Linked DNA regions of Hoeflea algicola. The main gene of each other region encodes a partner of the protein of the gene in region 2 in a complex. Links are inferred from orthologs where the notes say so. Each region holds a gene or a part of one and is shown on either strand. Other genes may lie near its edges. The genes, in order: groL and metK.

Region 1 (15,877 bases), 890 kb from region 2 along the record:
GATGATGATTGTGCCGGGTTTCTCGGTGGTCTGAAGCCGGACCTTCTTGCGCCAGTATTTCGAAGCGGGCTTTTTCAATTGCGCAACGGTAATCACCGGCAGGCTGGTTTCAACACTCGCCGGACCGCCACGCGGCATCGCCGAGGCGGACGGCAAGGCTGGCGCCAATAGCAGCGCCACAGCGGCTGCGGCAATCATGGTGAAACGGCTCGGTATGCGTGCTGAAATCATGACAATCCCTCTTTGTTGCTTCAACCCCTTCGTCAGAAAGTATCATCGATTGAGTCGTGATCAACCGCCGCTGCAGTATAATTTCGGGGTTATGTTGAGAGCGGCGGCTAGGCCGTACAGCAAAAACCCGGCACCGGGATGATCCCGGGCCGGGTCTGCAACAAGGCCAGATTGTGGCCGAAAGTTACATCACGATTACCTTGGCGCCGACCTGGGCGCGCTCGTAAAGATCGGTGACATCCTCGTTGCGCATGCGAATACAGCCTGACGAAACCGCCCGGCCGATGGTCCATGGCTGGTTGGTGCCGTGAATCCGGTAGAGCGTCGAGCCGAGATAGAGCGCCCGCGCGCCGAGCGGGTTTTCAGGTCCCCCTGCATGTGCACGGGAAGGATCCGGCCTTCCTTTTCGCGCACCCGCTTGATCATCTCTGCCGGCGGCCGCCAGCTTGGCCATTCCGCCTTGCGGCTGATTTTCTCGGTGCCGCTCCAGCCAAAGCCTTCCTTGCCGACGCCGACGCCATAGCGCCGCGCCTGTCCATTGCCCATGACGTAATAGAGAAAGCGCTGGTTGGTATCGATGATGATGGTACCGGGCTTCTGATTGCCATCATAGCTAACTGTTTGCGGCAGAAACTTCGGATCGAACTGGCTTGCTGGCTTGGGTTTGATCCGCGGTGCGGCCAGCGCCACGTTGGTAACCCGGCGCGGTTCGGCCCTGTGCGTGCGCGGTTGGGCGACAAGCGCGCGGTTTCCGCGCGGTTTGGTGCGGTAGACCACGCCGCCGCGCGGTGCGGCCTGGCCACCAAGCTGCATCACCCATGGGGCTGACAGATCGGGGCTGAGAACTACCGGCGGGCGTTGCCCGTAGCGGTCGCCGGCATATGCCGGAGCGGTGAAGGAGGCGAGGCTCAACGCCGCGCCTGACAGGAGCAGGAAGGCACATTTTTTCATCGGACGGACCCTTTACCTTTCGTCTGATTTTGACCCAACGCCACCTTCCGGGCTCGACCGGAGGCTTTGTTTCAGTTTCCATGCTGCGGGTTTGATGCAATCAATTGATGAATCCGGGTCGATAAAAGGCCGGTTATGGTGGATACCTTGGCTTAGGGTTATCGCCGGCTTGCCAAACGCGGTGAACGGCAGCTTAAATGGCCCCGAATCCCGGTTAACCATGATGAAGAGCGAGCCCATGGCGCATCAAAACGGCCTGATTACCGGAGCGGACGGGCGCACGCGCTGCTTCTGGCCGGGCGACCTGCCAGACTATCTTGCCTATCATGACGAGGAATGGGGCAAGCCGGTCACCGATGACACCAGGCTGTTTGAAAAGATCTGCCTCGAGGGTTTTCAGGCCGGCCTGTCGTGGCTGACCATCCTGCGCAAGCGCGAGAATTTCCGGGCTGCTTTCGCCGGTTTCGATTTTCGTGAAGTCGCCCGCTTTGGCGACGCTGATATCGAAAGGCTGGTGGCCGACAAGGGCATCATCCGCCATCGCGGCAAGATCGTCTCGACCATCAACAATGCCAGCCGCGCGATCGAGATGGTCGATGAATTTGGCTCGCTCGCCGCCTATTTCTGGAGCCATGAACCAGGCCCCGCGGAGCGGCCGGCAATTGTCGACCATGCCACGCTGAGCGCCAACCCGACCACGGCGGTCTCGACCCGGATCTCCAAGGATCTCAAGAAGCGCGGCTGGAGCTTTGTCGGCCCGACAACGGTCTATGCCTTCATGCAGGCGATGGGGCTGGTCAACGATCACCTCGAAGGCTGCTGCCGGCGCGCCGAAGTCGAGGCCATGCGCAACGCGCTGGAGCGACCAAAGTGACGGCGGACGAGCTGTGCGCGTTAATCTTCGAGGTGGCAGAAAAGACGCCCGAAATTGGCGTTCTCGAGGAAAGCCGCAAATGGGGCGAGCAGAGTTTCACGCCGGTGCGGCGCAACATCGGCAGTTCGGTGCGGATTCAGCCGCGCGGCAACGGCGATGTGGCGCTGATGTTCATCTGCCACACCAATCTGGTTGACGAGTTCCGGACCCTGTATCCCGACATGCTTAGCTACGAGGGCAATCGCGCCATCGTTCTGTCGGGTGAAGAGGCTAATGATCGCGCGGCGTTGTCGCATTGCATCGGTCTGGCGCTGACTTACAAGTTGCGCAAGAGGCAGAGGACGCGGCCCACCTAATTCAGGTCCGGCGCTGCTTGGCGACAATGGCCAGCGCAACGCCGCCCAGGATCAGCAGCGATGACAGCACCAGCCTGAACGACCAGCTCTCGCCCAGCAACAGCGTCCCGCCAAGCGTTGCAATCACCGGCACGGTCAGTTGCACGATCGCACCTTGTGTGGCGCCAATCTGCCTGAGCACCCGGTACCACAGCACATAGACCAGTCCCGAAGTGACCCCGCCCGATAATGCCGCCAGCAACAACCCGGCCATAGCCGCATGCAACGGCAGCCGCGCGACAACTACAATCAACGCCAACGGCACCAGGTAGGCCAGTGAACGCAGAAAGTTGTCGGCTGTCGACCTGATCGGATCGCCCAGCCCCCGGCCGCGCAGCGAATAGACACCCCAGGCGATGCCCGACAGCGCCATCAACGCGGCGGCAACCGGATCTGGCGCGGACAGGCCGGGCGACACCAGCCAGACAAACGCACCAAAGGCAACAATCAACCCGAGCCATTCCAGAAGCGCCGGCCGGTCGCCTTCCTTCAGGCTCCAGCCGATCATCGTCGCCTGCACGCAGGCAAACAGGATCAAGGCGCCGATGCCGGTATCCAGCGCCGCATAGGCGTAGGAAAACGCCACGGCATAGAGGAACAAGAAAAACGCGGAGGTCCACGCCCCCGGCTGAGGGCTTCGCTTGACGCCATCGCGGTTGCCGGTCAGCGCCACCAGTATTGCCAGTGTCGCGGCGCCGCTGATCAGCCGTACCGCCGAGTAACTCGCCGGGTCAATCAACGGTGCGGTACCCGATCCGATAGCCATCCGCCCGATCACCGAGTTGGCGGCAAAGGCGATCATGGTGATGGCGGTGATGACAGCAAGGCGCAATGGAAGAGGCTTTCCTCGGAGGGTGGACAGGCAACCTATCACCGCTTTGCCACAGCTTGTCGACCGGGATTACGCTTGGCCGCGATCACTCCTGCGCGAGGTCGTCACGTGCCTATTCCTGAACAGAAGATGAAGGACTTGGTCAGCGGGCATTCAACTTGGCCGCGATATCACTGGTTCATTAACCACGATCAAGATTGAAACGAGAAGAATATGTCCAACACAAGCATCATTGCATCCACCATTCTCGCCACCGCCGTTCTCGCAACCGGCATGGCTCTTCCGGTGCAGGCCTCAGCCAGGGACTGGATCGAGAAGGTACAGGTTGAAAAGGACGGGATCGACGTCCAGCCGATCCATGTGTCGGCCAAGATAGGCGGCTACAGCGGCATCAAGACCAAGAGCCACAAGTTTCTGTTGGGGCTTTATGCCCGCGCCACAAATGGCGAACGCATCGTCGCCATGAAACTGGGCTCGTTCAAAGGCGTCTTGTATTTCGAAGGCGACGGCAATCTCTGGAGCAGGAGCTTTACCAACCGTGATGTCGGCGCCGGCAGCAAGCGCACCGTGTCGATCCACCATGACGCGACATTGCCGATCAACAAGATTGCCTGGCATGACCCCGATCCAAAGGCCAGTTGCGATCACACCCTTGCGCAGATGATGAAACAGGGCATGACCAAGCGACAGGTGCTGAGCCAGCCGCGCGAGGCGAAGGCCTATGCCTATTTCGAACTCGACGCCGTGGCCGCTCGCAAGAGCAAGGCAAAGAGCGGCAAGTGGAATCTGGGAAATACCAGCAACCAGCGGGACAGTTACATCTATGAGGTCCGGGTGGTTTGCGGCTCCGGCAACAACAAGGTTGGCGGTTGACCAATAGTGAGGATCACCGTGCACTTGGGTGATCTCAAGCCATCCCCGACCGGCATCATGCGTTCTCGCCGGTCTGGGTGTTCGCGCCCTCCCAGCAAATGTGAGGGTGGATTGCAGCAAACCACGATGCGTGGTGTGATAGACTGGGTGCTGGTTCCTGGTTGGAACCAATAGGTAACGTTGGGCGTTGCTAGCGAAAGGTCTGCTGCGAATAAAGCCAATAGGGTTAAACGTAAGGAGAGAGAAATGTTCAGGATTGTTACGAAATCGCTGTTATCAGCTTCAATCTGTCTGGCCACGTTGATGCCGGTTTCCGCCGCGCAGGTAATGCCGCAAAAACCCGCTGTCCAGTTCTCCCAGAATACCGACGTGGTCCAGGTTCGCGACCATCGTCGCAACGCCCGCCGCCACCATCGCCGCGGCTATTACAATGGCCATCGCGGCTACCGCAAACACCGGCGCGGCTATCGCCAACACAACGGTTACTGGTTCCCGCCGGCAGCCTTTGCGCTCGGCGCCATCATTGGCGGCGCGCTCAGCGAGAGCGGCGGTCACAATGTGCGGCCGGGGTACATGAACCCGCAGCATGTGCGCTGGTGCGACGCCAAATACCGCTCCTACCGCGTGCGCGACAATTCGTTCCAGCCGTATCACGGCCCGCGCCGGGAATGCCGTTCGCCCTATTATTGAGGCGCCGGTACCGCTAACGATCTGGGCGATGGTCGGAGTCTGACCATCGCCCAAGCCTTGCAGCAAAAGGGCCTGTCGTTTAGGAGAAGCGCAACGAAACGTTTCTCCTTTCCCAGGCCCTTTTCCATGTCCGACAAGAAGCAAAAGAAGCCCCAGAAACTCAAGGCCCGTCTGGCGCGCGGCTTTCCCGATCGCTCGGCGTCCGATATTCGCGCCACCGATCAGATGATGGCCAAGATCAAGCTGGTCTACGAGCGCTTTGGCTTCGAGCCGGTGGAAACCCCGTTTGTCGAATATACCGACGCGCTTGGGAAATTTCTTCCCGACCAGGACCGGCCCAACGAGGGCGTGTTTTCATTCCAGGATGATGACGATCAGTGGCTCTCGCTGCGCTATGACCTGACAGCACCTCTGGCCCGGCATGTCGCCGAGAATTTCAACGACATTCAACTGCCCTACCGCACCTATCGCTCAGGCTGGGTGTTTCGCAACGAAAAGCCCGGCCCCGGCCGTTTCCGTCAGTTCATGCAGTTCGACGCCGATGTCGTCGGAGCGCCAGGCGTCCAGGCCGACGCTGAAATGTGCATGATGATGGCCGACACCATGGAAGCGCTGGGCATTCCGCGCGGCGACTACGTCATCCGCGTCAACAACCGCAAGGTGCTTGATGGCGTGATGGAAGCTATTGGCCTCGGCGGCGACGAGAATGCCGGCAAGCGTCTCACCGTGTTGCGCGCCATCGACAAGCTCGACAAGTTCGGGATTGAAGGCGTCAGGCTGCTGCTCGGTCCGGGGCGTTGGGACGGCGGTAAGGAAGGCGAGGGCGATTTTGCGCCGGGGGCGTGCCTGAGTGAGGAGCAGATTACTGCTGTAATGGAGGTCTTCACCGCAGCAGAAATCGTCGACATGGCCAGTGGCGTCGATGAAGTGACCAACCCCTTTTTGATCGATCAGTGTTTTCGATCAATGCCAAGTTCAAAGAAGGGATCAAGGAATTAACAACCATTGGCTCGATTGCTCGAAATGCCGGCTACGATTCAAACCGCATCAAGATTGACCCCTCCGTGGTCCGTGGCCTCGAATACTATACCGGCCCCGTCTATGAGGCTGAACTCTTGTTCGATGTCACGAACGAGAAGGGTCAGAAGGTTCAGTTCGGCTCCGTCGGCGGCGGTGGCCGTTACGATGGCTTGGTCTCGCGCTTCATGGGCCAGCCGGTGCCGGCAACCGGCTTTTCCATCGGCGTGTCGCGGCTGATGACGGCACTGAAGAATTTGGGCAAGCTGTCGGGCGAGGCGGCCAACGGTCCGATCCTCGTCACCATCATGGACCGCGACCGCCTCGGCGATTATGCCAAGATGGCGCAGGAATTGCGCACCGGCCTCAACCCGGTTGACGCCGAATGCCAGCCGCTCGGGCCGACCGTGCCGGTCGAGCTTTTCCAAGGCAATCCCAAGGACTTCCCCAAGCAGTTGCGCTACGCCGACCGCCGCGGCTCACCCATTGCTATCATCCAGGGCGGCAACGAGAAGGAATTGGGCAAGGTCATCGTCAAGGACCTGATCGAGGGCAAGCGCATCGCCGAGACCATCACCGACAATGCCGAATGGCGCGAAGCCAAGGCCGGCGAACATCTGGTCGATGAGGGCGAATTGCTTGCCACGGTCCGCAAGATCCTCGCAGCACAGGCTGCCGACTCCGCCACGGAAAAAGGCTGAATACATGCTCGAAGCCGGATTTCCCGCCATCGCCGATGATCTCGGCGCCGCGCTCGACGCGCTTGAGGCGCCGCGCGTCGATATTCCGGTGATCCAGCCGGCCGAGCCGTTTTTGGATATGGCCGGCGAGGATCTGCGCCGCCGTATCTTTCTCACCGAAAGCGAAACCGGCGAAAGCCTCTGCCTCCGGCCGGAATTCACCATTCCGGTGTGCCGCGCCCATATTGCCGAAAATGTCGCCACGCCGCGCCGCTACTCCTATTTCGGCAAGGTGTTCCGCCAACGTCGTGATGGCGAAAACGAGTTCTTTCAGGCCGGCGTCGAGGATCTTGGCGAACCCGACGAGGCGCGCGCCGATGCTCGCGCCATATCCGAAGCCCGCGCGCTGGTCGTCCGCTTTGCCACGAACCAAAATCTCACCATCACGCTCGGCGACCAGTCGGTGTTCGAAGCCGTGGTCGCCGGCCTGGGCCTGCCTGCAGGCTGGCAGAAGCGGCTGGTCCATACCTTTGGCAACGAGCAGGCGCTCGATGCAATGATCGCCCGGCTGGCCAACCCTGACAGCGCTGCTGATCCCGATGCCTCGGTGGCGAGCTTTCTTGCCCGCGGCGACGCAGCCGGCCTTCAGGCCCATATCGAAGAGGTGATGCAGGCGACCGGCTATTCGACCAATGCCAGCCGCTCGCCCGCCGAAATTGCCGCCCGGCTGATCGACAAGCAGGCGCTCGACGCCACCCGCCTGTCGGAAGCCTCGCTCAACGCGCTCAAAACCTTCCTGGCCCTTGATGTGCCCTGCGACCGTGCCGCCGACACGCTGTCGGCGTTTGCCCGTGATGCCGGTCTCGACATCTCCGCTGCACACCGCAATTTCGTCGCCCGGCTTGAGGCGTTGTCGGAGCGCGGCGAGGATCTTGGCGCAATTCGCTGGCGCGCAACCTTCGGTCGGCCGCTGGATTACTATACCGGCCTGGTATTCGAGATTGCAGCCGGTGACCGAGCTCCGGTGCTGGCCGGTGGCGGTCGCTATGACCGGTTGATGGCCCTGCTGGGTGCGCGCGAACCGATCCCCGCGGTTGGCTTCTCGCTCTGGCTCGACCGGATTGAAAAAGTGAGGGCAGGCGCATGACACTTACCATTGCACTGCCGTCCAAGGGCCGCATGAAGGACGGTGCCATTGCCGTTTTTGCCCGCGCCGGGCTGGCTGTCTCGGCGATCGGCAATGACCGCAGTTATCGCGGTCGCGTCGAAGGCATCGACGATGTCGAGGTGGCGTTCCTCTCGGCCTCCGAGATCGCCCGGGAACTGGGCGCCGGCGCTGTCGATCTGGGCGTCACCGGTGAGGACCTGGTACGCGAAAGTCTTGTCCGCGCGGATGAGCGTGTCGAGATCTGCGCCCGGCTCGGCTTCGGTCATGCCGACGTGGTGGTTGCCGTGCCCGACATCTGGAAGGATGTCGACAGCATGGCCGACCTTGGTGATGTGGCCGCCGATTTTCGCGCCCGCCACGGCCGCCGGCTGACGATTGCTACCAAATACTGGCGGCTGACCCAGAATTTCTTCTCCACCCGGCACGGCATTCAGCTCTATCGGATTGTCGAGAGCCTGGGCGCCACCGAGGGGGCTCCGGCCTCGGGCGCCGCCGACATCATCGTCGACATCACCTCCACCGGGTCGACGCTTACTGCCAATCATTTGCGGATCCTGTCGGATGGCGTGATCCTGAAATCGGAAGCCTGTCTGGTGCGCGCCCGCAAGCCCGAACATGATGGCGACCCGCGCATGGCCGCCCTGCTTGCCGCGGTCCGCGCTGTTGCGGGCTGAAATGCGTTAAAGGGGTGTTCGGAACAGCATTTTTCGAAACACACTGGGAAAATTGCAGACGTCGGGAGCAGTGCCAAGCGGCATTCTGACGCTTGGCGGTCCGCTTGCATTTTTCAGAGAATGCGGCAAAATTGACTTGATCCGGAACAGATCCGGCCTGAACGCGTCCCTCGCATCCGAACGGCATTCGCCTTGTTCATGCGATTGGCTCCGCCCACCAGAAAGCCTCATCACGACCGGTTCAGCCTCGTTCCCAGGCTTCGGGATGATTTTGGATTGGGGGTGTCCCATGGAGTTTTCGATCGGTTTTGTGGTGCTTATGGTGTCCATGCTCGTTCTGGCTATCCTGGCGCGGCTGGCAGCTGTCTCGCCTAATTCGCCGTTGTTGCGCGGGGAGTTGACGCCAGCTCTATTGGCGGTGCTGGTGGCCGCAGGACTCATGTTCGGCGTGCTGATGATGCTTGTTGGCGGCGAGGACTACTTCTCCTCTCGCAGTCTGGAAATTGTTGTCATCATCGGCTTTGCCGCTGCGGGTATGTTTGCCATCCGCAAATTCGTCGGCAATGGTGGCTCTGCGGATCCGGCTTGACCGGCCTCCCATAGCGACGCTGCCATGCATGCAAAAAGACCCGGCGCATATCAACGCCGGGTCAAGGGTGTTTTCAGTCTGGCGATAAGGGCGTTTGCTGCTTACGCCGTGCGGCGTGCGTCGACCGACCATGCGCCGGGACCGGCCGCAGCCAGCGCCAGGAAACCGCCGGCAATGGCGATGTTTTTCATGAAGCTGATCATCTGCATCTGGTCTGCCGGCTGGTAATGGGCGAGGAATGCGGTTGCGACACAGAACGCGGCCAGCGCCCAGGCGGCCGGACGGGTCATGAAGCCGATCAGAATGGCAAGTCCGCCAAAGATTTCGAGCGCGATGGTCAGCCATGCGGCGAGGGCCGGGAGCGGCAGGCCGAGGCTGGCGATATAGCCGGTAGTGCCTTCCACCGAACCGAATTTGCCCCATCCGGAAAGGATGAACATGATGCTCAAAAGGACTCGAGCGAGCAGAAGTTGAACGTTAACCGACATGTAAGTCTCCTGTAGAAAGAATGTTGCGGAGCCATACAGTCTTGGTCGCGGACAAGATAGCTGAACACGTGGAGACATATTGTTCACAATTACGCGCATTTGCACGATGCACGGATTACCCCCGAACAATCAGGGCTATAACCATGCTGCTGTGCTGCTGAATATTCCGAAGATTAAGCGACGACGAAATGGGCAAACATGAACAGGCCATTGATGGAGCCGCCGCCATTCCCGTTGAAATTCGAGGATTCGCCGATGCACATCATCGGCAGGTGACCACCATCATGAATGATGGTTGTGGAAAAGCAGAAAGATGAGGCCTGCATGGCCGCCATCTCGAACAATCCCAGCACATGTTGCCGGGAGCCAGAATCATAGCATCGCACCAGGTTGAGAAGTCCCAGATCACCTGTGTCGGCGAGGCCATGGTAATGCCGCGCAGCAGGCCCGAGTCGAAACGCGCCGGTGGCGAGATTGGCCGTCCAGCTTTCGGTTCGGCAAAAATGGGAGACGAGTTCCTGATCCGGTGCGACAAAGCCCTGCGGCGTCGCACCAAAACTCGTTGTGCCATCTGCTTTCGTTATCTTGAACAAGAAACACCCCGGCGGGCCTGGTGAAATGGAGCATCTGCGTTGTGTGCTGTGATCCCTGACGACGCATCATGCGTGCTCAGGTATGAATTGATGTTGGATCTTGCCGACCCGACCTGTGCAGTCAGATCCGGATTGCTCCGTGGATCGGCGTTCCAATCTTTTCGAAGTCAGTCGCCGCAGGCTACGCATCCTGTTGATGAGAGGTGCTGCGTCGTCTGATCCATCCTATCCTCTGTTTTTCATTTATTGGTTAACCCATCGCTAAATTTGCATATCCAGATATCGCATTTTTGCGTCGCAACATACAAGTCCGACCTACGTAGGCACTGCGGCTGTTGCTTTGAGCGCCGCGCGGCTCGTGCGCAGATAGCAAAAAGGGGTGGTTCGAAAACCACCCCTGATTTTGTGCCTGCACATTGGCCGCAGGGTCCTGTGAGGAGTCCGGCTTCGGTGCTTTCGCTTCAGGCCGGCTGGCGGCCTGAAGCGATGTGGAACACGTACATAAGCTAGACAGTAAGCTGTAACGGGGCAGGCGCCCTGTTACATCATGCCGCCCATGCCGCCCATGCCGCCCATGTCCGGCATGCCGCCGCCAGCCGATTCCTTCTTCGGAATTTCGGCAATCATGGCTTCGGTGGTGATCAGCAGCGAAGCAACCGAAGCTGCGTTCTGCAGAGCCGTACGAACAACCTTGACCGGGTCGACGATGCCCATGGCAATCATGTCGCCATATTCGGACGTCTGGGCATTGTAACCCCAGTTTTCTTCGTCCTTTTCAAGGATCTTGCCAACCACGATCGAAGCTTCGTCGCCTGCGTTTTCAGCAATCTGGCGAACCAGCGACTGCAGGGCACGGCGAACGATGTTGATGCCGGCTTCCTGATCCTGATTAGCACCCTTGGAGGTGATCTTCACGGAAGAACGCAGCAGCGCAGTGCCGCCGCCGGCAACGATGCCTTCCTGAACGGCAGCGCGGGTAGCGTTGAGCGCGTCGTCGACGCGATCCTTGCGTTCCTTGACTTCCGTTTCAGTTGCACCGCCGACGCGGATGATGGCAACGCCACCAGCAAGCTTGGCCAGACGTTCCTGCAGCTTTTCACGATCGTAGTCCGAAGAAGTTTCTTCGATCTGAGCCTTGATCTGTGTGATCCGGCCTTCGATTTCATTCTTCTTGCCAGCGCCATCAACGATGGTGGTGGTTTCCTTGGTGATCGACACCTTCTTGGCGCGACCCAGCATTTCAAGCGTCACGTTTTCGAGCTTGATGCCGATGTCTTCGGATATCACCTGACCGCCGGTCAGGATGGCGATGTCTTCGAGCATTGCCTTGCGGCGATCGCCGAAGCCAGGAGCCTTGACGGCAGCAATCTTCAGGCCGCCACGCAGCTTGTTGACCACGAGCGTAGCAAGAGCTTCGCCTTCAACATCTTCCGAGATGATGAGCAGCGGCTTGGAGGTCTGCACCACAGCTTCGAGCACAGGCAGCATGGCCTGAAGGTTCGACAGCTTCTTCTCATGAAGAAGGATGTAGACGTCTTCGAGTTCGGCCAACATCTTGTCTGGGTTGGTCACGAAGTAAGGCGACAGGTAGCCGCGGTCAAACTGCATGCCTTCAACGACTTCAAGTTCGCTTTCAGCGGTCTTGGCTTCTTCGACGGTGATGACACCTTCGTTGCCGACCTTCTGCATGGCTTCGGCAATGTCCTTGCCGATCTGGCTTTCGCCATTGGCCGAGATCGTGCCGACCTGTTCGACTTCAGCCGAGGTCTTGATCTTGGTGGCCTTGCGCTGCAGGTCCGCGATGACTTCAGTCACGGCCATGTCGATGCCGCGCTTGAGGTCCATCGGGTTCATGCCGGCAGCAACAGCCTTGCCGCCTTCGCGGACGATTGACTGGGCGAGCACGGTTGCAGTGGTGGTGCCGTCGCCGGCGATGTCGTTGGTCTTCGACGCCACTTCACGCACCATCTGTGCGCCCATGTTTTCGAACTTGTCTTCGAGTTCGATTTCCTTGGCAACGGTCACGCCGTCCTTGGTGATGCGCGGAGCGCCAAAGGACTTGTCGATGATGACGTTGCGGCCCTTGGGGCCCAAGGTTACCTTCACCGCATCGGCGAGGATGTCGACGCCACGGAGCATTTTCTCGCGTGCGTTACGACCGAATTTTACTTCTTTAGCAGCCATTTAACTTAACTCCCGGGCCTGGGCCCATCGTGTTGAGGCAGATAGGATCTGTGTGGGTGGTCGTTCGGCTTAGCCGAGGATACCCATGACGTCGCTTTCCTTCATGATCAGAAGGTCTTCGCCATCAAGCTTGATTTCGGTGCCGGACCATTTGCCGAACAGCACGCGGTCGCCGGCCTTGACGTCGAGCGGCACGAGCTTGCCGGAATCGTCACGGTTGCCGGAACCAACGGCGAGGATTTCGCCTTCCTGCGGCTTTTCCTTGGCGGTATCCGGAATGATGATCCCGCCTTTGGTTTTTTCTTCGGACTCAACACGACGAACGACAACGCGGTCGTGGAGCGGACGGAACGTGGTTTTTGCCATTGTCTATATTCCTTGATCGAATGACAGAAGCGGCTGAGACCCCGTATTGGGCCTCATCGAGTTACGTGCTAGCACTCACTCATGGAGAGTGCTAGCGAAGCCGAGATAAGTCTGCGGTTTGGAAGAGTCAAGAGTTGGGCGTGCAATCAGGCTGCGTTCGGCCGTGCAAATGCTAAAATTCCGGCGGGGTCTTGTATTCGCCTGCAAGCTGGGCGACATCCAATGCCCGAAAGGAACCGCTGCCCATGCCACGCAAGATCACCGATCTCGATCAATTGACTGACCGCGCCGACATCTTGTTGTGCGACGTATGGGGCGTTATCCACAATGGCGTCAACCCCTACCCGCTGTCGGTAGAGGCCCTGAAAGCGGCGCGCGAGCGTGGCCAGACCGTGATTCTGATTACCAATTCGCCACGGCCAGCGGCCGGTGTGATCCGCCAGTTCGACACCATCGGCGTCGACCCTGCCTGCTGGGATGACATCGTCACCTCGGGCGACGTCACACGGCAATTGGTATCAGACGCGCAGGGCGGAATTTATTTCCTCGGGCCTGAACGTGATATTTCCCTGGTTGAAGGGTTGGACGTCACGCTGGTCGAGCCGGATGCGGCCGATGCGGTCTTGTGCACTGGCCTGCTCGATGACGAGACCGAGAGCGCCGAGGACTACCGCGCCCTGCTGACGGATTTCAAGGCACGTGGCCTGCCGCTGATCTGCGCCAATCCCGACCGCGTGGTCGAGCGCGGCGACCGGCTTGTGCCCTGCGCTGGCGCACTGGCAGACATCTATACCGAAATCGGCGGCGAAACTCGCATCGCCGGCAAGCCACACGCGCCGATTTACCGCGAGGCGATGGCTCGGGCCGAAGCCCTGCGCGGCACCGCCGACAAGCGGCGGACTCTGGCGATCGGTGACGGCGTTGCCACCGATATCCGCGGTGCGCTCGACAACGGCATCGATGCGATCTTCATCGCCCGTGGCGTTCATGCCCGCGAATATCTCGATGGCCGCGTTACCAACGAAACCCGGTTGCAGGATTTCCTCAATGCTGAAGGCGTCGCCCCGGCATATTGGATGGAATGGCTGGCCTGAACGCTCATGGTGAAACAGGCAATGGCGCAACGGCTTTACGATGCCTCCAGGTTCCCCGCGGAATTCAAGGGCGGGGTTGTGGCGATCGGCAATTTCGACGGCGTCCACCGGGGGCATCAGGCGGTGTTGGCACAGGCCACCCTGGCCGCTGAAGCTGATGGCGTTTCCGCCTGCGTGCTGACTTTCGAACCGCATCCGCGCACGGTGTTTCGCCCCGACGAGCCGGTTTTCCGGATTACGCCGGCGGCCATGAAGGCTGCCATTCTCGGCCATCTCGGGTTTGACGCCGTGGTCGAGCATCCTTTCGACAGAGTTTTCTCGTCGCAAAGTGCCCATGATTTCGTCACCGGCATTCTCAGCGGCAAGCTTGGCGTCCGTCACGTCGTGACCGGTTATGATTTTCATTTCGGCAAGGGCCGTGAAGGCAACCCCGAATACTTGACGCAAGCTGGCGAACGCCATGGTTTCGATGTCACGCTGGTAGACGCCTTCCGCGATGAAAACGCCGATGTGGTTTCTTCTAGCCGGATACGTCGGGCGCTGGCGCTGGGGGAAGTCGGCGAAGCCGCAGGCTTGTTGGGTTACCGTTATGCGGTCTCCGCCGAGGTGTTGCACGGCAAGAAGCTTGGCCGCACCCTGGGGTATCCGACCGCCAACATGGCGCTGCCGTCTGAAACCGGCCTGTTGCCGGGGATCTATGCGGTCCGCTTCCGCCGTGCCGATGGGAAATTTTATGATGGCGTCGCCAGTTTCGGCCGTCGCCCAACCGTAGACGGGGACGACGCTGCGCTGTTGCTGGAAACCTATCTGTTCGATTTCTCCGGCGATCTCTATGGCGAGACCTGCAGCGTCTGCTTTGTATCGTGGCTTCGCGGCGAGGAGAAATTCGATAGCTTGGAGCCCCTGGTGGCACAAATGAAGCTTGATGAGGCGGAAGCCAGGGCAGCACTTGGTGCGATCACGCCGCTGTCATCGCTCGATGCGGCCATGACCTTCGGGGTGGTTGCTTGATCGGGGCCGGATCGCGGCAGATCCTGATCACCGGCGCCAATGCTGGCATCGGCCTGGCGCTGGCAAAAAAGCTCTCGGGTCGCCATCGCCTGCTTCTTTCCGGCCGCAAGCCGCACGATGAGATCGCCGATCTTCTGCCGCAAGGCGCCGGATACATTCTTGCCGATCAGAGCGATCCCGAAGGCTCGGCGCAGGCGCTGGTCGGGGGAATTGACGGCATTGGCTGGGACCGTCTCGACAATGCCGTGCTCAATGCCGGTACCGGTTTCGCAGCCGTCGACGGCATTGACAGCACCGACGCCATCCGCCAGACGCTCGACATCAATCTTGGCGCAGCAATCGCCCAGGCCCAGGCGCTGTATCCGCTGCTGGAAAAATCCGGCGGGACGCTGACCTTCATCGGCTCGGTGGCCCACAAGGGATCGGCCATGGTGCCGGCCTATGCTGCTTCAAAGGCCGGCCTGCATGGCCTGGCCCGCGCCTTGCGGTCGGAATGGGGCAGGCGGGTGCCGGTACAGGTGCTGCATCCCGGCCCCACCAAGACCGATATGCACGACAAGGCCGGTTATGATCCGGGCCGGATGCGAGCCCTGTTTCTCGCCTCCGATGATGTCGCGGCGATGATGGCTGCGGCGATTGCCAGCCGTCGCTCGTCGGGCACCATTTCATGGGCGCGCTATCTGGTTGGCGGCGCCTTTACGGGGCGACGTCTATGAATGCCTCGACCAAGCGCGCGCTTGTCACCGGCGGCAGTGCCGGGCTCGGCGCGGCAATGGCCCGATGGCTCGCAGCAAGCGGCTATGAGGTCTTGTCGCTTGATCGGCAGAAGGGCGTTGCGCAAGCGCCCGACGCGGGTGAGGGGACTATCAGTCACCTTTATTGCGATCTCTCGAGCCGCACGGAGCTTGACCGGATTTTGCCGGAACTGATCAAGCGCGGTCCGTTCGATCTGGTGGTGCTCAATGCCGGCATCTCGGCCACCGGCCGATTTGAAACCATCGATCTTGCCACGCACCTGAATGTGCTGCGCGTCAACACCGAGGCGCCGATGGTCATCGCCGCACGGCTGCTGGAGGAAGGCGGGTTCACTCCGGGTGCGGCACTGTTGTTGGTTTCATCCCTTTCCTATTTCACCGGTTATCCGGGGGCAGCAAGCTACGCTGCGTC
Region 2 (4,590 bases):
GCGGGTCCTCGCGGGCCCACCCTTGCTCGTAACGATCAAGAATTTGAACGTCTTCTAGCCTGTTTTACCCCGGCAGGCAAGGATAATCGCATCGCGAGCATGGCCGGCGCGCGGCGAGACAACCTTTCGGCAGCAGTGCCGTGGATCAGGCCAGTCGCTCGAATTCCAGATAACAGGGGGTGCGCCCCTCGCGAATGGCCTTCGCCTCATAGCGGGTGCCGGGCCAACCCGACCATGGCGCCTGCCAGTCGTCGGCCTTTCTGGCACGCCAGGCAAACTGCGGATGGGCGGCGAGACGGGTCAGTGTCCAGTTGACATAAGTATCGATGTCGGAGGCAAAGCAGAATACGCCGCCTGGCTTCAATACACGGGCGAAACGATCAAGATTTACCGTCGAGACGAAGCGGCGCTTCCAGTGCTTCTTTTTGGGCCAGGGATCAGGATAGAGCAGATCGATGTGATCGAGGCAGGCATCAGGCAGCCAGTCGAGCACCTGGGTGGCGTCATCGTCGTGCAGACGGATATTGGACAAACCTTCGGCGTCAATCGCGGTCAGCAGCTTGGCCATCGAATTGATGAAGGGTTCGACCCCGATGAAGCCGGTATCAGGCGCTTCCTGCGCCCGGTGAAGCAGGTGCTCGCCGCCGCCGAAGCCGATTTCAAGCCGCGTCCGGGTGACGGGCACCGGCCAGAGACTGGCAAGGGACGCAGGCGCCGGAACGCCAAGGTCGAGCCTGAGTGAAGGCAGCAACGCCGCAAGCGCTTCAGCTTGCGGCGTCTTGAGGGTTTTACCCTTGCGGCGGCCGTAGAAAGCCTCTGTGGCACGGCTGCGTCGTGGTGAATTGGTCATACGATGACAGCCTGCAAAACCGCGTTGATATCAGCCCTTGAGGGCTTCTTTCAGCGGCTTGACCAGATCAAGCTTTTCCCACGAGAACGAACCGTCGCGGCCAGCCTTGCGGCCGAAATGGCCATAGGCTGCGGTGCGGGCGTAGATCGGCTTGTTGAGATCGAGATGGGTGCGGATACCCCGGGGGGTGAGGTCCATCACCTTGGGCAACGCCTCTTCAAGAGCAGATTCGGAAACCTTGCCGGTGTCATGGAAGTTGACGTTGATCGACAGCGGTTGCGCCACACCAATGGCGTAGGCGAGCTGGATGGTGCAGCGGTCGGCGAAGCCGGCAGCGACAGCATTCTTGGCCAGATAGCGCGCGGCGTAGGCTGCGGAACGGTCGACCTTGGTGGTGTCCTTGCCCGAGAATGCACCGCCACCATGGGGCGCCGCGCCACCATAGGTATCGACGATGATCTTGCGGCCGGTCAGGCCGGCGTCGCCATCGGGACCGCCGATTTCGAACTTGCCGGTCGGGTTGATGTACCACTTGCAATCAGACGCGATTGCCAGACCATCGAGCGCCTCGCGAATATAGGGCTCGACAACTTCACGCACCTTGGCCGAATCCCAGCTGCCGTCGAGGTGCTGAGTGGACAGCACGATCGAGGTGATTTCCGAGGGCTTGCCGTCGACGTAACGCACAGTCACCTGGCTTTTTGCATCGGGGCCGAGCTTGCCTGCATCGCCTTCGCCCTTGTGGCGGGCGGTTGCGAGCAATTCGAGGATCTTGTGGCTGTAATAGATCGGCGCCGGCATCAGTTCAGGGGTCTCGTTGCAGGCGTAACCGAACATGATGCCCTGGTCGCCGGCGCCTTCCGAACCCTGATGGTCGGAGGCGTTGTCGACGCCCTGGGCGATATGGGCTGACTGAAAATGCAGCAGCACATCGATCTTGGCAGTTTTCCAGTGAAAGCCGTCCTGCTCGTAGCCGATCGACTTGATGGCCCTGCGTGCGGCCGACTTGAACTTGGCCGGGTTGATGACGTCGTCACCGGCCTTGTTCTTCTTGATCAGTGACGGCGGTACCCGGACTTCGCCGGCAATGACAACCCTGTTGGTGGTCGCCAGCGTTTCGCAGGCAACGCGTACGCTCCACGGATCAACACCGCCCTTTTTGGCCTCGCGGTAGACCAAATCTACGATTTCATCCGAAATACGGTCGCACACCTTGTCGGGATGGCCTTCGGACACTGATTCACTGGTGAAAAGAAAAGTCGAGCGTTCCATTACGGGCTCCATCATGTTGGCGTGGTCGAGCCTGTTTAGTGGTAACGCGCTATTCTGACAAGGTCAGAACGACATAACCATATCTTGATATGTCTTAAACTAGTGAATCGCCGCCGGACCTGGGAGGCCGCCCGACGGCGATTCGAATACTACAGCTTGGGCACGATCAGTCTGTCTCGGCTTCCGAACCAAGCGCCTTGACGAGATCAACCAACTTGCGGCGGACCTTCGGATCAACGATCTTGATGAAAGCCCTGTTGAGTTGAAGCCCTTCTGAAGAAGAAAGAAAATCAACGACGTAGTTGGAACTATTGGCTTCGGCCATTCCCGGCTGACTGGTCGCCGGGTCACTCGGTGCGTCTTCGAAAAAGAAACTCACCGGCACGTTGAGAATGGTGGAAATATTCTGCAATCGGCTGGCGCCGACGCGATTCGTTCCCTTCTCGTATTTCTGAATTTGCTGGAAGGTAATCCCCAAAGCTTCGCCAAGTTTTTCCTGACTCATGCCAAGCATTGTGCGGCGGAGCCTGATCCGGCTGCCCACGTGAATGTCGATTGGATTCGGCTTTTTCTTGTTTTCGATCATATACTTGTCCTGACAAGAGCCTGCGACTCTTTGGTTGATTTATCCCGCTTTGATTGCAGCCATTACGCCCGAGATGCACAGGAATGACAGACACCAAACCGACTACGGGAAGTGGGTTGACGGAAACAACTATGCAATTTTAGGGGTTTTCCGTCAATCAGAGCTGTATATTTTACTTCTTCGCGCAACCAACGCGAACAATATCATTGTGGCGATAATCAATCCAAAATTAAATTCTCTGCTTTTTACAGACCAGAATTGACCCTTGCGGGCTGGCAAAGCCACGTCGAGGACGCCAGAATCACCCAACGGCAAACTTGCAATTATGTTGCCAGCAGCATCGGTAGCGGCAGAAATACCGCTGTTTGCCGCCCTGACCATCGGCAAGCGTGTTTCAACGGACCGCAATTGGGCTTGGCGGAGATGCTGATAAGGCCCAGGCGTGAGCCCATACCAGGCGTCATTGGTCAGGTTGAGTAGCAGGTCACCACGGCCGTCCGGCAATTCGGAGAGCTCGGGGAAAATCGCCTCGTAACAGATCAGCGGCACGGCGCCCAAGCCACCTGGCAAGTCCAGCAGGCTGCGGCGCTCGGCGGCCGTGAATCCGCCAAAGGAATCAGCCACCGGCGACAAGCCGAAGCGCCGCAACATCGCTTCGAACGGGAGATACTCACCGAAGGGAACCAGATGGGTCTTGTCGGCAGAGCCGATGATCTGGCCTTCGTCATCAATCGCATAGATGGTGTTGTAATAACGCTCAGGCGCGCCGCCGATGCCATCCTCGCGGCGCACCGCACCCGTCACCAGGGTTTGCCCAACCTGCAGCATATCGGCGATCCGCGACAAGGCGCCGGGGTTCTCGGTCAGCAGGAACGGCAAAGCCGTTTCAGGCCAAATGATGTGGGTCGGCCGCAGTTGACCTTCGCGTGGTGCCAGGGCGCTCAGGCTCAGCAACCGCGAAAAGATCCGCTCACGCTCGGACGCATCCCATTTGGCCGACTGATCAATCGCTGGCTGGACGATGCGGATAATCGCTTCTTGAGGGGCTGCCTGGTCACCGCCCAGGCGTTGGAGCGACCACCAGCCATAACCCGCATGGGCCAAAAACAGCAATAACGCCAGAAGGATACCCGGCACCGCCGCACGCTTGGTGCCAATCAATGCGGGGGCAGAAAAGACAAACACTGTGAGCGCGGAAATACCATAAAGCCCAACAATTTCGGCGGACTGCATCAGTATCGGCGCCGGCATTGCAGCGTAGCCGATGGCGTTCCAGGGAAAACCGGTCAGGGCAAAGCTGCGCACCCATTCGGCCAGACCGAAGGCGGCCGACAGGGCGGCAATGCGGCCAAGCCCGTCCGACCACATCAGCCGCGCCACGGCGGTGGCCAGACCATAAAAGATCGCCAGCAACGCCGGCAACCCCAACACGGCCAACGGCAAGGCCCAGGCGAAACTGTCGGCCTCAACCAGAAGCGCATTGCCGAGCCACCAGAGGCCGGCCACGAAATAGCCCAGACCAAACCACCAGCCGGTAGCAAAGGCCGGACGCAGGCGGCCGAGCACGCCCGCATCAGCGGGCCCGCTGGCGCCATCGAGCAGCCAGACCAGAATCGGGAAGGAGACGAACAACACGGCAAAGAAATTGAAGGGTGGCAGCGCCAGCACAGAGATCGCGCCAGCGAACAGCGCCAGCGCAATGCGCCTTGCGCCCCAGCTCAACATGATTGATTCAGCGATCCGTTCCACGTTCACGCATCTCCCCGCCGTTATCCGCCGGTATGGCCGTAGCCTTGCTTGCCGCGCGAATCAGCCGCCGCATCCTTTCAAAAAACCGCTTCCCTGTCCGGCATCGTTCGCGGCTTTTTTTAAGGAACCGCGT

The links.
Region 1: the proteins of metK (region 2) and groL are in contact, whole or in part, in a cryo-EM structure (PDB 8P4O), measured with the Escherichia coli proteins. The link is inferred for Hoeflea algicola from one-to-one orthologs.

What each region holds. Positions count from the first base shown.
Region 1 is NZ_JAOVZR010000001.1:4,480,559-4,496,435, forward strand. Bases 9,918-12,757 are described here. They hold groL (chaperonin GroEL), read right to left. Parts: upstream 12,240-12,757; coding sequence 10,596-12,239; downstream 9,918-10,595. Other genes in these bases: OEG84_RS21775 (hypothetical protein), read right to left, coding at 9,918-10,055; groES (co-chaperone GroES), read right to left, coding at 12,309-12,605. Also shown: OEG84_RS21715 (L,D-transpeptidase), read right to left, coding at 1-231; OEG84_RS21725 (DNA-3-methyladenine glycosylase I), read left to right, coding at 1,421-2,056; OEG84_RS21730 (DUF1801 domain-containing protein), read left to right, coding at 2,053-2,412; OEG84_RS21735 (DMT family transporter), read right to left, coding at 2,414-3,283; OEG84_RS21740 (hypothetical protein), read left to right, coding at 3,497-4,156; OEG84_RS21745 (BA14K family protein), read left to right, coding at 4,403-4,846; OEG84_RS21755 (ATP phosphoribosyltransferase regulatory subunit), read left to right, coding at 6,569-7,690; hisG (ATP phosphoribosyltransferase), read left to right, coding at 7,687-8,385; OEG84_RS21765 (hypothetical protein), read left to right, coding at 8,675-8,974; OEG84_RS21770 (DoxX family protein), read right to left, coding at 9,076-9,462; more of OEG84_RS21775, read right to left, coding at 9,636-9,917; OEG84_RS21790 (TIGR01459 family HAD-type hydrolase), read left to right, coding at 12,851-13,699; OEG84_RS21795 (bifunctional riboflavin kinase/FAD synthetase), read left to right, coding at 13,706-14,710; OEG84_RS21800 (SDR family NAD(P)-dependent oxidoreductase), read left to right, coding at 14,707-15,426; OEG84_RS21805 (SDR family NAD(P)-dependent oxidoreductase), read left to right, coding at 15,423-15,877.
Region 2 is NZ_JAOVZR010000001.1:3,601,882-3,606,471, reverse strand. The notes cover bases 2-2,866. They hold metK (methionine adenosyltransferase), read right to left. Parts: upstream 2,123-2,866; coding sequence 881-2,122; downstream 2-880. Other genes in these bases: lnt (apolipoprotein N-acyltransferase), read right to left, coding at 2,862-2,866; OEG84_RS17560 (helix-turn-helix domain-containing protein), read right to left, coding at 2,289-2,708; trmB (tRNA (guanosine(46)-N7)-methyltransferase TrmB), read right to left, coding at 146-850. In the rest of the region: more of lnt, read right to left, coding at 2,867-4,457. UniProt on the Escherichia coli protein: Catalyzes the formation of S-adenosylmethionine (AdoMet) from methionine and ATP.